One region of the Paenibacillus sp. VT-400 genome, then DNA from elsewhere that is predicted to be linked to it. Evidence: predicted binding sites of a transcription regulator. Region 1 holds the regulator's gene; each other region holds the start of a gene.
What was found. Region 1 encodes LexA, which represses DNA repair genes until DNA is damaged. Its sites were predicted from a motif close to CGAACATATGTTCG; they were not measured.
Positions count from the first base shown of each region.

Region 2: a site for LexA is predicted at 2,281-2,294, ahead of recA (recombinase RecA). Genes of this name have one in related genera too.
Region 3: a site for LexA is predicted at 2,091-2,104, ahead of EL84_RS22640 (DNA polymerase IV). Genes of this name have one in related genera too.

Region 1 is NZ_LELF01000067.1:3,070,543-3,075,808, reverse strand. It holds gene EL84_RS24150 (FxLYD domain-containing protein) at 705-1,184, opposite strand; gene EL84_RS32765 (aldehyde dehydrogenase family protein) at 1,784-2,410, shown strand; gene EL84_RS32760 (aldehyde dehydrogenase family protein) at 2,412-3,083, shown strand; gene lexA (transcriptional repressor LexA) at 3,188-3,814, opposite strand; gene EL84_RS24135 (LysM peptidoglycan-binding domain-containing protein) at 4,112-4,489, shown strand; gene EL84_RS24130 (DUF896 domain-containing protein) at 4,585-4,794, shown strand; gene EL84_RS24125 (hypothetical protein) at 4,920-5,266, shown strand, end outside.
Region 2 is NZ_LELF01000067.1:1,550,876-1,556,141, forward strand. It holds gene pgsA (CDP-diacylglycerol--glycerol-3-phosphate 3-phosphatidyltransferase) at 169-756, shown strand; gene EL84_RS17710 (competence/damage-inducible protein A) at 864-2,120, shown strand; gene recA (recombinase RecA) at 2,364-3,428, shown strand; gene EL84_RS17720 (regulatory protein RecX) at 3,711-4,448, shown strand; gene rny (ribonuclease Y) at 4,759-5,266, shown strand, end outside.
Region 3 is NZ_LELF01000067.1:2,735,793-2,741,058, forward strand. It holds gene EL84_RS22630 (beta-glucoside-specific PTS transporter subunit IIABC) at 1-369, shown strand, start outside; gene EL84_RS22635 (glycoside hydrolase family 1 protein) at 383-1,843, shown strand; gene EL84_RS22640 (DNA polymerase IV) at 2,151-3,368, shown strand; gene EL84_RS22645 (YolD-like family protein) at 3,365-3,712, shown strand; gene EL84_RS22650 (hypothetical protein) at 3,714-4,082, shown strand; gene EL84_RS22655 (phosphate/phosphite/phosphonate ABC transporter substrate-binding protein) at 4,539-5,266, shown strand, end outside.

The DNA of each region.
Region 1 (5,266 bases):
TGATTTATAATCCATTGGAGCTGTCCTGACGGTTCATTTAAAGTTCTTGGGGCATCCCCCAAGTCGAAAAAAGCTATGATCGACTACGAACTTTAGTTCCTATTCGATTGCGTAAATAGCGCATAAATATTGTAAGAAACAATAATATGAAGTGATCGTACATAAACCGCACCCCAGTCCACCAATGGGAACGCGTCAATATATCACGTTGTACCTTAATAGCTCAATCCCAGGGTGCTCTAGCGCTGAGGAGGTTTTCTTTTTGTGGGTAACTCTCTACATGCTTAATGAAAAACCAAAGGCCCACAAAATCCCCGCAAAATTTTCTATTTGTGAGAAATAAGTGGGTAAAAATAGTTATTAACAAGATCAATTAAAGAGATTTTTCAGAGTAATTTACTCTGTAATTAGAAAGCTAAGATTGCTACTTTTATCGCTAAATGTATAATTTTTATAAGCGATATATTTCCAGGCGTATAGAAATAAAATAAGGCCTTATCAGCACTTAGCTGACAGGGCCATATTTTCATTTAATCAGACTTTTCTTAACAATGTCGAATATCGTCTGATGGTAGACTTAGTTATAAAATGCCCATTTCGGATTTCATAGCTATCCATATCCCAGTTTGATGAACGATGACTTATTTATATTGGTTTGAGCCGGAAAATGCTCTTTCAGGCTGGGCTTCACAATCCGATCTTCATTACATTTTACTCTCAATCTGAAATTTGAAAGAAGCGTAACCCGTAAGATCATCCATTGAGTAAAACTCAACCGTTTTGCTTTCACCTTTTCCCAGGAAGTCAGCCGTACCGTTTGCTGTACCGATTTGTTTTCCGTCTTTGTCGTTAATGGTCGCCTTGAGCAAAGCAACTTCGAATTCTTTATCAGTGTTTTCAATAGAGGCTGTTAAAGACCACATCCCATTATCATCTTTGACGGACACTTCCGATATTTTTAAACCATCAAGTTCATATTCGATTGCTTCAACTGTTTCTGCTACTTCCTCTTGCTTAGTTTCTTCTTTTGCCTGCTCAGTGTCTATTAATACATTCGTTTCTACTAGTTCTGTTTCAGTTGATTTCACAGGCACTATATTGGCTGTTTTTTCTGTCTCACTTCCACATGCTGTTATTGCTATTGTTAACATTAAGGCTGAAAATAAAAGTGATGCTTTTTTCAAGATGATTCCTCCAATATATGTATTCTGCATATAGTCTATCAGACCTAGGTATATTTTTCTATGTAAATGAGTGGATAAGGAAAAGCTAATACATGAGGAGTCGCAACTAGAAGGGGATGGCCTCTCATAAACCTTAATAAAGGTCATTGTATCTGTCAGTCTGTCCTAGATGGTCGCGAACTTCTAACTTCTTGCTGTACCTTGTCTTTAGGCATCTCAGTTGTTCTTATCAGGCAACGACTGAACATTTAGTCATTTCTCCTTAGCCATTCATCCTTTTACTCAGACATTAGAATAACCTGCTACGATAATAGATGTATTCCATAAGACTGTTGAGTTTAAAGCCAGAACTCACCTACTATCGCAGTAAGCTGATACTGTCTATCGAATGAAAGACTTACATAGCACCCTCATAAGGCAACTTGATAGCCACGAAATAGAAAGGAATACTAGCTTTCACTCTTTCAAAATTCCAACCATCGTTCAAATACATACAATATGGATGTTTCATTTGTATGTTGAAAGTTTCATATAGAAGAGGTATACTTTAATTGAATTTTGAACAATTTAATTTTAAATAATTAATTGGAGATGTTAATATGGATCAGGCAAAACAACTGGTGACAGAACAACGTACATTTTTTTATACAGGTCAAACTAAAAATATTGATTATCGGATTAATGCGCTTCAACAGCTTAGAAAAGGAATTGAAAAGTATCAGCAACGGATTCAAGATGCACTTCGGGCAGATTTGAACAAATCAGAGGCGGAAGCTTACGGTTCCGAGATTCGCATTGTTCTGGGTGAACTGGATTTTGCATTAGAACACCTGCAGGAATGGGCTGCACCAAAACAAGTCCCAACCAATTCGGCTATGCCGGATGGGGTGAGTACCATTTACCCTGAACCATACGGGGTGGCTCTTATAATTGCACCTTGGAACTATCCTTTCCAACTGGCCTTTGGTCCACTGATTGGAGCAATTGCAGCCGGTAACTGTGCAGTTATCAAACCTTCTGAATTAACACCAGCCGTATCTCGTCTGACGTATGATCTGATTCAGGAGATCTTCCCTCAGGAGTATATTGCGGTTATGGAAGGCGAAGTTGAGGCTAGCACAGCATTGTTGAAAGAGAAGTTTGATTATATTTTCTTCACAGGCAGCACAGGTGTTGGTCGCATTGTTATGAAGGCAGCTGCGGAGCACTTGACCTGTAACTCTTGAGTTGGGCGGCAAGAGTCCTGCTATTGTCCATAGTGATGCAGATCTGAAGCTGGTGGCCCAACGTATTGTTCGTGGTAAATTCCTGAATGCAGGGCAAACATGCGTCGCTCCGGATTACTTGCTTGTGCATGAACAAGTTCATGATGAACTGATTAATCTGATTAGCGCAGAGATCAAAGATAAATTTGGGGATGATGTGTTACAGAACTCTGATTTCCCGCATATTGTCAACGCGCGTAATTTTGATCGGTTGTCGAAATTCCTCACAGATGGCAAAACACTAATTGGTGGGCGTTCTGTACGTGAGCAGTTGCTTATTGAGCCGACGGTAATTGGTGATGTGAACTGGGAATCAGCTGTCATGCAAGAAGAGATCTTCGGTCCGATTCTTCCTGTATTTACGTACAGTGACCTGAATCCTATGCTGGATGAGATTGTTCGCCGGCCAAAACCATTGGCACTATATCTCTTCACACAGGATGAGCAACTGCAGGATCAGGTTCTGAATCAAGTATCCTTCGGTGGTGGATGTATTAATGACACACTTTCTCATATGACTTCACACTATCTCCCGTTTGGTGGTGTAGGAGAGAGCGGTATGGGCTCATATCACGGACAACAGAGCTTTGATGTGTTCTCGCATCACAAGAGTATTTTGAAACGAAGTAAATAATTAGCCGCTAAAATAACATAAACATGAAAAAAGAGGTTGTCCTGTTCATCAGGGCAACCTCTTTCGTATTTCATTACATCTAGTTTTGTTACTCAAGTTAAATATTAATGAATATCTCGGAAAAGGCCAATGACTTTACCCAGAATACTAACGTGTTTCAAACGTAAAGGTTCGAAGGTCGCATTCTCCGGTTGAAGGCGAATATGATCTTTCTCTTTATAGAACGTTTTCACTGTAGCTTCATCGTCTTCAGTCATTGCAACGACGATATCACCGTTATCAGCAGTTTGCTGTTGGCGGACAATAACATAATCTCCATTAACGATTCCAGCTTCCACCATACTATCTCCCACTACCGAAAGCATAAACACTTTCTGTTCGCCTACATAATGTGTAGGAAGAGGGAAGTAGTCTTCAATGTTCTCGGTTGCAGTGATTGGAACCCCGGCTGTAACCTTACCAACAACAGGAATACGTGCAACGCTATGAGCAAATTGATGAGAATGCTCAGATTCTTCCTGGCTCAAAAGCTCAATGGCTCTTGGCTTGGTAGGGTCGCGTCGGATCAAACCTTTTTTCTCCAAACGATCCAAATGTCCATGTACTGTTGAGCTGGAAGCCAGTCCAACCGCTTCACCAATTTCCCGTACGGAAGGAGGATACCCCTTCAACCGGACTTCATTTCGTATAAACTCCAGAATAGCCTGCTGCCTGCTGGATATCTTCGACATACCGTATCAACCCCATTTTAGTAACGTTTGGGAAAATTATAACATAGAACCTCCGTTCGTACAAACATAAGTTCTAAATAAAATAGCATTAAATCAGTGTTTTTTAACTTATAGAACAGAAATTGTCCAAAAGTCAGAGCATAATACTGCAAATGTTTTGCAAAAGTACTTGAAATAAGATATTGTTCCTTCTAAAAAAGAAGCGAACAATTGTTCTAAAAATCTATTGAACAAAACAAGTGTTCGTGTTATATTGATTTCAACAGATAGGAACAAACGTTTGGAGGCGGGTATTTAATGAGATATTCTACTTATCAAAGCATTTATGAACCAATCAATTCGGAACTGGTGAAGTCTAACATAGGGAACTACAAGAAGGTTTTAGCGCGTTTCAAGATTTCTTCATGGATGTTAAAGGTAGCCATTACCTCTATGATTATATTTATTGGATGCAGCACCGTTTTAACTGTTTTTGCTGGCAATGAGAATGATGTTCTGCTTGGAGGAAAGATAGCTGTTTCACAAGGGGAAACATTATGGAGTATTTCTTTGGAACATAAACCGACGAATATGGATACACGTATTTATATAGAAGCAATTAAGAAAGTGAATCAACTTCATACAACTTCCATCCAAGTGGGACAAGTACTAGCTCTACCGCAATTTGCAGAATAAAATGCACATCAATGAGTGTTAGCGCGTGTCAGCTTGACAAGCAGCCTTTATAATGGCAAAGTTAATATGACTTTGTATTTTTGGAGGGGACAAGCTTGGATATAGATAGTCTGGTAGCACGCATTAACGAATTGGCTCGTAAGCAAAAGTCCACTGGATTGTCGGAGGAAGAGCTTGCTGAACGTGCCGAGCTAAGAGAGATTTATTTGAGTAATATTCGCAGCAATTTCAGACAACAACTGGATACCATTGAGATTGTTGATGATGAGAATGACAAAGGCCACCAAGGCAAACTCAAACACTAACGAAACCTAATGATATCATTATGATATTTAGGTTTCTTCCTGTTATTTTGAGTGTGCAATTTATAGGGGGAAATGTTGGTTTGCAATTATGTAAGCCGATACAAAGACACATAAGGGGGATTCTCATGTCGCGTTCGTTCGAGAGAACGGTTAAGAAAAATTCCAAGCAGTTAAATCAGCAACGCAAAAAAAGTGGTCAACCAATCACAGGTACACCAGGTGAAGAAGTCTTTAAGGGACGCAGTCTTTTGTTCCCTATATTTTTGATTGGTCTCGCCTTTTTGTATCTGTTTATGAGCACGTTCCTTGTGCAAGCTCCAATGACAACTTGGGACTGGGTGACCATGCTGCTTTACGTATTTTTGGCAGTCATCTTCATGCTTCGACGTCCATACATCAAGATTAGCAGTAATCGGATTATAACGACGAAGGGTAATCGTGAACGTTCAATTGGGGTTGACGATATCGTCAA
Region 2 (5,266 bases), 1.5 Mb from region 1:
TTTAAAGCGTTTTGCTTTTGAGCGGTTGACTTTATTTTTTGCGTTTCTACATAGTGGGATCATGTTAATATGGATTGACATTGAAATTGTACATTTCATGTTCCGGATGATGATAACGGGATTATGATGATTGTTTGGAGTAATGGAGGATATGAGGGAGGGCGTCTTGTGAATTTACCCAACCGGATTACGCTTGCACGAATTTGCTTAATCCCTTTTTTGATGGTGTTCCTGCTCGTGGATTTTCCATTTTATCCAGAGCCGTTGCAGCTTGGAAGCTTGTCGCTTCCGTATAATCAACTGATTGCTGCTGTTATTTTTATCATCGCCGCAAGCACAGATGGAATTGACGGATACCTTGCGCGGAAAAATAACATGGTTACCAATCTGGGGAAACTGCTCGATCCACTCGCAGACAAGCTGCTGGTTACTGCAGTTTTGATCTCGCTTGTGGAGATGGGCAAGCTGGATTCCTGGATTGCAGTTGTGATTATTAGTCGTGAATTTGCAGTTACCGGCTTGCGTCAAATTGCATTGCTGGATGGTTCGGTTGTTGCCGCCAGTGCTTGGGGCAAGCTGAAGACTGTAGTGCAGATTGTGGCGATTGTGCTGTTGCTGTTGAACAATTTCCCGTTTTCATACACGGGTATTCACGTCGATATTATCGCGGTATGGGCAGCAGCGCTTATTACCATCTGGTCGGGTATCGATTACTTTATCAAAAACAAAAACCTGCTTCATTTAACAAAAGCATAATGGTTTGTTCTTAAATGGGTAATCATGAAGGAAGCATTGGGTCAGGGGCAATAGGAAATTATCCTATTGCCCTTTGATCACTCACCACGTGTACAGGAGGATGCTCAATGAAGGCAGAAATCATTGCAGTTGGCACAGAGCTACTGCTTGGACAAATCGTCAATACCAATGCCAGATACCTATCCCGTGAATTGGCTGCGATGGGGATCGATGTATATTTCCAAACGGTGGTTGGGGATAACCTGAACCGACTTAGTGAAGCTATTCGCATTGCGCAGAGCCGTGCAGACGTTATTTTATTTTCCGGTGGCATCGGACCTACCCAAGATGATCTGACCAAGGATGCGCTCGCAGCTGTTCTTAACCGGAAACTGCATACAGATCGAATGGCAATGGACAAAATTGAGAGCTTTTTCAGAGATCGTAATGTGGATATGACAGAGAATAACCGACGTCAGGCGATCGTTATTGATGGCGGAACACCTCTGGCCAATGAAACGGGCCTTGCGGCAGGAAATGCGATTTCTGACAATGACAAATATTATGTTGTGATGCCTGGACCACCTAAAGAGTTGATTCCAATGTTTGAACAGGAAGTCAAACCTTGGCTGTTCCAGCATGTACTCACAGAAGAGATGCCGATCTATTCCCGAATGCTCAAATTCGCAGGTATTGGTGAATCTGCTCTTGAAGATCGACTTCTGGATCTGATTGACGCGCAGACAGACCCTACGATTGCTCCTTACGCGAGCGAAGGCGAAGTTACGGTACGTGTCTCCACAAAGGCTGCGAGTGAGGGAGAGGCGAAGCTGAAGCTGGATGCGATGGAGGTTCAGATTCGGGAGCGTTTGACAGAACATCTCTACGCGAACGAGGATGTGCCTATAGAGTACACGATTGTAACCATGATGTCTGACATGGGGCTGACGCTCAGCGCTGCTGAGAGCTGTACAGGAGGGCTTGTCATGCAAAGTCTGACCTCTGTACCCGGAAGCGCATCAATGCTCAAAGGTGGAATTGTTTGTTACTCCAATGAAATTAAAGAAAAGCTGCTGAATGTGCCTCATGATTATCTGGAAGGTGAAGATGCGCCTGGGGCGGTAAGTCCTGAGGTTGCAAAAGTGCTTGCTGAGCAGGTCCGCATGATTGGTGATGCTGATTTTGGCTTGGCTGTTACCGGTGTAGCTGGACCGGGATATTCGGAACGCAAACCACCGGGACTTGTCTTCATCGCTCTTGCTGAACGTGGAAAAGAGACGGAAATTCATGAGCTGCGTATTAATGGTAATCGCGAGACGGTTCGCATTCGTTCAGCCAAAGCGATTCTCTATCGCTTATGGCAAAAACTTGTGGCGATGGATTGATTAGTTAATAGCTTCGATTGCATTTACAGTTCCAAGCAAGTATAATTAAGGAAGACGGAAGAACCGTAGAATTAGGCTTTACAGCCTTGTTTACGGTTCTTTTTTCTGTTTAATGGAAAGTTTCCTTGAGGAAGAGGCGCCTCGGCCTTTACAAAAAAAACGAATGTATGTTCGAAAAAAAGCTTGGCAAACGTGTTAAAACAAGGTATCATTATCTTATAAACAGTAAAGGGTGTGAGCTTATTGTCAGACCGTCGTGCCGCGCTTGATATGGCGCTCCGTCAAATAGAGAAGCAATTTGGTAAAGGATCCATCATGAAACTGGGTGAGTCCACTCATATGAATGTGGAAATTATTCCCAGTGGTTCCTTGGCTTTGGATATTGCATTAGGAACAGGCGGCTTGCCTAAAGGCCGTATTGTTGAAATATATGGACCTGAATCCTCTGGTAAAACAACCGTAGCATTGCATGCTATCGCTGAAGTACAAAGAGCGGGTGGACAAGCTGCATTTATCGATGCCGAGCATGCTCTTGACCCACAATATGCAAGCAAACTTGGTGTTAATATTGATGAATTGCTTCTGTCTCAGCCAGATACGGGTGAGCAAGGGCTGGAAATTGCAGAAGCTCTTGTACGCAGTGGTGCAGTAGATATCGTCGTTATTGACTCTGTAGCCGCATTGGTTCCAAAAGCAGAGATTGAAGGCGAAATGGGTGATTCACACGTTGGTTTGCAAGCGCGTTTGATGTCTCAGGCGCTGCGTAAACTGTCTGGTGCAATCAGCAAATCCAAAACAATCGCAATCTTCATTAACCAGCTTCGTGAGAAAGTTGGCGTTATGTTTGGTAACCCGGAAACAACACCTGGTGGTCGTGCTCTGAAGTTTTATTCCACAGTACGTCTGGATGTGCGTCGTATTGAGAGTATCAAATCAGGCAATGACATGATTGGTAACCGTACTCGTATTAAAGTTGTTAAAAACAAAGTGGCACCTCCGTTTAAACAAGCGGAAGTGGATATCATGTATGGCGAGGGTATCTCGAGAGAAGGCAGTATCATTGACATTGGTACAGAGCTGGACATCGTTAATAAAAGTGGTGCTTGGTACTCCTACGAAGGCGAGCGTTTAGGACAAGGCCGTGAGAACGCAAAGCAGTTCATGAAAGAGCATAAAGATATTGCTGACATCATTGAACAAAAAATTCGTGTAGCCAGTAACTTGGTTACTGCAGTTCCTGCGCCAACTAGTGAAGAGCAACAAAAAGAAGCAGCAGAAGAACAAGAATTGTTTGAAATCAACGAGTAATCTCTCAAAACCTCTCTTGTAGGGAGGACCCTGAGGGTGTTCCCCACTGGACTCCGTAAACTTATCTGATTGAGCTTGGATCAATCTGGATAATGGATTGTAGTGGGAGTACTCGTGCTGTCTAACAGCCCCTGTCCCAATGGACAGGGGCTGTTAGCACGCTAACTGTGGAGTAAAGGCCGGGCAGAGTTCCCGGTCTTTTGTGTTATTGGTGTTCTTTGTCTTATGTGAAGATGTGCTTGGCGTAGTCAGAATGAAAATGTTATGAAAGGGGAGACCAGAATGGATCAACATGACGAGGATTTATATGAAGAAGCAGAACAGGATGGCCTATCCCAATTTCCGGACAACGAAGAACTTATTATTACACGTGTAGAACGAACGAAGAGCAGGCAAGCTCGTTATCGAATCACTTTTGGCATCCACTCCATTACGGTTCTTGAAGATGTGATGATTAAATACAGGATGACTCAAGGTAATACGTTTATGAAGAAGGATCTGGAGGAAATCATTGTAGCTGATGAGCGACAGCGGACGTATGCACAGTCTCTGCGTTTTTTGGAGCATAAGCCACGTACGCGCCATGAATTAAGTCAGAAACTTCGTCAGAAGGAGTTTGCTGCACCTTTGATTGAAGAGGCGCTGGATCGGCTTGAGCGGGAGAACCTGGTGGATGACGATCTATTTGCGAAGGAATGGACAAGACAGCGTATGGAGGGCAAGCGGAAGGGAAAACTGTGGATAAGGCAAGAGCTGCGTCAAAAGGGCATTGCCAATGATCTCATTGTTGAGGCACTAGAAGGGATCAGTACAGATGCGGAATTTGAGACTGCCTTGAGTGCCGGACGCAAAAAATGGAATCAGGTCAAAGGGGACGTCAAAGAGAAAAAAAATAAAACGCTTCCCTTCCTAATGAGACGTGGTTTTTCAATGGATATGGTGCGCAAGGTCGTGAATTGTTTAATTGAAGAAGATGAGGCTGGGGACCCTGAAGATGACGAAGCGTTGTTATGGGATTAGCAGACTAGAGTCTCTATACTGCATTCTCTTGACAATTTCTTTCGTCAAATACTAAAATGGACATGAGTCTGTAAGAAATGGACAACCCTTTTTCCTTCCAAAAAAGCGGTTTCGGTTTCTTAAGATTTATACCATTCTTAATTATGGGTTCGCTGGAAACAGTGAATAGTACGTGGAAACATGTACATGTGAAATGAAAATCGGCGGGGGATCGCCGTGAGTATTCGTTATTCCCAAACATATGTAAGGTTTGAAAACTGCAAATTGACCCAAGGAATGCCTTGGAGGAACCAACGAGGAGGTGAACAGTATGGAAATTGCAATCACGATCGCTCTCGTTGCAGCCGCGCTATTCATTGGGTTCGGAGTAGGATATTTTATTCGCAAATCTCTTGCAGAGGCTAAAATCTCTAGTGCGGAACAAGCTGCCGTACAAATCGTGGAGAACGCGAAGAAAGAGGCAGAAGCACTGAAGAAAGAAACGGTGCTGGAAGCGAAGGATGAAATCCATCGCATTCGCGCTGAAGCTGAAAAAGACACTCGTGAACGTCGGAATGAAATTCAACGACAAGAAAGACGATTGTTGCAAAAAGAAGAGTCGCTGGATAAAAAATTGGAATCACTCGAACGTAAAGAAGAGCAAGTGGCTAACAAAGAGAAACGAATTGATGAGACTCAGCAACAGATCGAAATGATTTACAAAAACCAGGTGACAGAGTTGGAACGTATATCCAACCTCACCATGGAAGACGCACGCAGTATCATACTGTCCAACGTAGAACAGGAAGTTCGTCATGAGACGGCTCAAATGATCAAGG
Region 3 (5,266 bases), 330 kb from region 1:
ATGGGAAAAGGGATCGCCATTGAACCTACAGTTGGAAAGCTTGTTTCACCAGCCGATGGTGTAATATCCGCGGTATTCCCTACCTTCCACGCAATGGGTATTAGCTCGAATAATGGCGCTGAACTCCTCGTTCATATTGGCATGAACACGGTGAAGCTGAAAGGTGAACATTTCAAGGTACATGTGCAAGAAGGTGATGAAGTAAAAGCTGGGGATTTACTTATCGAATTCGATACAGATGCAATAGCCGCCAAAGGTTATGATCTGACTACACCTATTATTGTTACGAATTCAGATGACTTTACAGATGTAATTGGTATAGACAAACCATCGATTACGATCGGGGAAAAACTAATTAAGATCATATAAGGAGGAATTTCCAATGAAGAACACAACCGTATTCCCAGACTCTTTTATGTGGGGCGGCGCAACAGCGGCGAATCAATACGAGGGTGCCTGGAACATTGATGGTAAAAAGGCAAGTACAGCAGATATGATGACGGGTGGAACGCATACTATTCCAAGACGGATCACTAAACACATTGAGGAGGGTGTAAACTATCCTTCCCATGAGGCAGTAGACTTTTACCATCATTACAAAGAAGATATCCGTCTGTTTGCAGAGATGGGCTTTCGATGCTTCAGAATGTCCATTGCTTGGTCCAGAATATTCCCCAACGGGGACGATGTAACGCCAAATGAAGCAGGACTTCAATTTTACGACAAGGTGTTCAGTGAACTGAAAAAGTATAATATTGAACCTATCGTTACAATCTCACATTACGAAGCTCCGTTTGCGCTAACAGAGAAATTCAATGCCTGGGCTTCCAGAGAGATGATCGACTGCTACGTACGGTATTGTGAGACCATTTTCACCCGTTACAAGGATGTCGTGAAGTACTGGATTACATTTAATGAGATCAATAGTTTAATTGTTCCAGCAGGAGCATATATAGCAGGGGCATTATTAGTTGATGATAGTGGTGTATTTAACAATACGGTTGTGGATAGTACGCAATTAAGATTCCAGGCTTTACATCATCAATTTATAGCAAGTGCAAAAGCTGTCAAACTTGCTCATGAGATTAATCCGGCGTTCCAAATCGGTTGTATGATTAATTATAGTCATGGTTACGGAAGTACATGTAAACCGGAAGATATGTTGAAGGCTCTGAGAATGGATCAGATTAACAATATGCTGAGCAGCGACGTGCAAGTTAGAGGGGAATACCCTGACTTTGCCAAAAGATATTTTAATGAGAACAATATTCAGATTGAGATGGCAGAAGAGGACGTAGAAGTGCTAAAACAAGGCTGTGTTGATTTCTATAGCTTCAGCTACTACAAGTCTCATGTAGTGGGTACCCGCCCAGAAGGTGATGAGACCCAGGGGAATGTCTTTGGTGGATTCAAAAATCCTTATTTGAAGGCAAATGATTGGGGATGGCAAATCGATCCAGTTGGACTTCGTTACGTACTCAATCATGTGTACGATCGGTATAGAATCCCTGTAATGATCGTTGAAAATGGTCTGGGAGCGGTTGATATCATCGAAGAGGATGGCTCTATCCATGATACGTATAGAATCAATTTCCTGCGAGATCATATCGAACAAATGAGAGAAGCTATCCTCGATGGCGTTAATCTTATCGGCTACACGGCTTGGGGTTGCATCGACATCGTTAGTGCCTCAACTGGCGAAATGGAGAAACGCTACGGATTCATTTATGTAGATAAGAATAACGAGGGCGGAGGTACCCTGAAAAGAAGTAAAAAGGACAGTTTCCACTGGTATAAAAAGGTGATTGAATCCAACGGGGAAAGATTGGATTTGGAAATATAATTTGCACTCGAACGAAAGATGATCCAATCTTTAAATTCCATCAAATAGACCAAGTACTTATCACTTTGTGAGACAAGTACTTGGTTTTTTGTGCATCAATAATAAAACTAAGAATTAATTATTTGGATGGCTACAGTGGCTGACAATATCCAGTCTACAGTTCATTATGGTGTCCAAGGGTTTTCAAAAGCTAATTATAAATATTTACCTCTTGCATAAAGAACGTGTGTTCGGTCTATAATATATACAAACATACGTTCTCAAAAGTACAGGAGTGATTACAGTGTTGACTAAGCAACGAACCATTATGCTCATTGATATGCAGAGCTTTTATGCTTCAGTCGAAAAGGCAAAAATGCCTCAATACAAAAATAGACCATTAGCTGTTGCGGGAGACCCCGCAAGACGCTCTGGAATTATCCTTGCCGCTTGTCCACTAGCCAAAGCGAAGGGTGTGTCTACCGCGGAACCACTCTGGCAGTCTCTTCAGAAGTGCCCTGAACTGATCATTGTGAGACCACACATGCAAGAATACATCGAAGTATCCACTCAAATCATGTCCATTATTGAGGAGTTTACCGATCTGGTCGAACCGTACAGTATAGACGAATTATTCGCTGATTTTACAGGGTCTATGCATCTATTCGGTAATGATCCAGTCGATTTGGCCAAGCAAATTCAAGACAAAATCTATAATGAAACAGGCGTTTACGCAAGAGCTGGCATTGGTGAAAACAAAATCATCAGTAAATTGTGCTGTGATATGATCGCTAAAAAAGCAGAGGGGGGTATTTTCCACTTAAAGAAAGAGGAATTACACCTCCACATTGGAGATAAGCCCATCCGCGATATGTGGGGGATCGGCTCAAGAATGGAAAAACATCTGTGGAAGATGGGCATCCGAACCATTAGAGACCTGGCGAATACGCCTCTTTCCAAGTTAAGAAGTAAGTGGGGTGTTAATGGAGAAGTCATTTGGCGAGTCGCAAATGGACTCGACAATTCGCCGGTAACCGTCAACACGCACAGTACACAAAAGGATATCGGAAACGGAATGACCCTGCCTAGAGATTTCACAGAGGCTTGGGAGATCGAAGTGGTTATTCTCGATATCTGCACTGAAGTATGCAGAAGAGCCCGCCGAAAGGGACTGATGGGTAGTGTCGTTTCCGTGAGTGTGTCTGGAGCGGATTTTGACCACCCCACTGGTTTTCACAGGCAGGTTAAACTGTCTGATCCTACAAACATAACCGTTGATGTATGCAAGATAGCCAAACGCATATTTCATCAACACTGGGATGGGCAACCTGTGCGCCGTGTAGGCGTATCCCTGTCTCAATTATCCAACGCGGATACATATCAACTTTCTTTTTTTGATGATCAAGAGCAGAAACGGGCCATTGATCAGGTTATGGACGACATTAAGGATCGATTTGGCGACATTGCCATTCTACGAGCGAGCTCCATTACGGCTGCGGGTCAAGCGATCGATCGAGCATCTAAAATTGGGGGGCATTATAAATGAGCAAAAAACTGGAGGCCAATGGATTATGGGAATCGAGCCGCATGATGCTTCCTCAACATAAAGAACGAATTATACAGCATCGTACTCAAGTTCATTATCTAACGAAACCGCTGATCCATGAAGATGAGTGGGAGATTATTACACAAAATATAGATATGTCGCTCAATTATACATTGCAAGCCACCTTTGCAATATTTACTGAGTCAGGCAATCGGTATATACACGGGATCGTCACTTCAGTCAGTACCTTTGGAAAGAAAATCAAAATTGAAATGGAGAATGGATTTGAATGGGTCGATTTTGATCAATTGGTCGCTGTAAAACTTGAAGAAGGAGGCGTGTAAAGTGCGACAGACTTTGGAGGAACTTTCACTCGTAAAGAGGGTAGTGGAGCTCCCTTATCTGTTAGGTGCTCTGGAGGTAGATAAGCATAAAATATACGCTTCAAACTTCAAAATGAAATCTGTGTATGTTGACTACCTGGACGGTACCCAAAAGAAAATAGCTTTAGAAATGTACAAATCAAAGCAAAGGCTAAAGGAACATCATATTAAAATCATAGATGAAGTGAGATCTGAGCTGAGTTTAACGGTAGATTATTCGGTGAGAGGTTACATTCATAAAATGACATTATTATGGAGCAAAGTGAAAGTGGATGTAACCTTAATGCTTACTGAACATATGAACGTTGATATTACTGAATTGCCCACATGAACATGGAGTTCAAGCGAATAAGGTATTAAACTTCATAGGGTGGAGATAATGCAGTTATGACCATTGTTTTCTTCTCCCATATGGGTAAACCGACCTTTGAAGTTGAAGGGTCGGTATTTTTTGTCTCTATGTCATAGAAAATATATGTTGAGTTTCTGAAAAGTCTGTAGTTGAAAATAAAGAATAAAATAAATAAAAATCTGTCGGCGAAGAGCAAGAACATATTCCCTTTGAAGTCGCTATATTAGCGGCTTTTTTGTTTATCGATACAAGTTTCGTGTTCCGAGCCAAGGATAAGAACTTGTACAGATTGCTGAAATTGACAAAACATAGTCCGATAAATGTTTTACAAATTCGGTGATTCACCAAATCACTCTTCTTACATTCAACTTGTATCCTACTTGTGTACCAGATAATTCGGTATGGAAGCAACCAAATTTCAGGAGGGTATACATTGTGAAAAATAGTAAACGTAAAGGTTATCAAAGCTTGATCCTCTCGCTTGTATTTATGCTTGTCATCCTGTCTGGATGCGGGGCATCAGCAAGTTCAAGCTCCAGTGAAGGCGGAATGCCAGAAGTAATCCGAATCGGTATTATGCCAAGCGAAGAGGGCGAGATGAACCGTTCTCAGGAACAGCTTGCAACAGACATTACTGAAGCAACCGGCATTCCTGCGGAAATTTTTGTAGCAGAAGATTATAACATGGTTATCGAAGCCCTACGTGCAGGCAAAATTGAAGTTGGACTGATCGGGCCGTTTGGTTACATCATCGCTACGGAAAGAGCCAATGCCCAACTGCTTGTCCGTTCCGAAAGTGATCAACAATCGAATACGGTCATTCTTGTTCGTAAGGACTCTCCATATCAAAGTGTACAGGACCTAAAAGGAAAAGATTTTTTGTTTGCCGATCCGGCATCAACATCAGGCAATCTGTACCCACGTGCCACATTAATGAAAGAACTTGGTCTTTCCAATAAGGAACTGGATTCCTTTTTCGGCAGTGTAGCGTTCTCCGGTGGACATGACAAATCACTGCTTGCACTGGCAAACGGTAATGCAGATGGGATTGGGACGTCAAGTCTCATGGTGCCGATGATGGCAGAATCAGGACTTATTAAAGAGGAGGATTTCCGCGTGATTGCCAAATCCGATCCGATCGTCGGTGGAGCTCCACTGCTTTA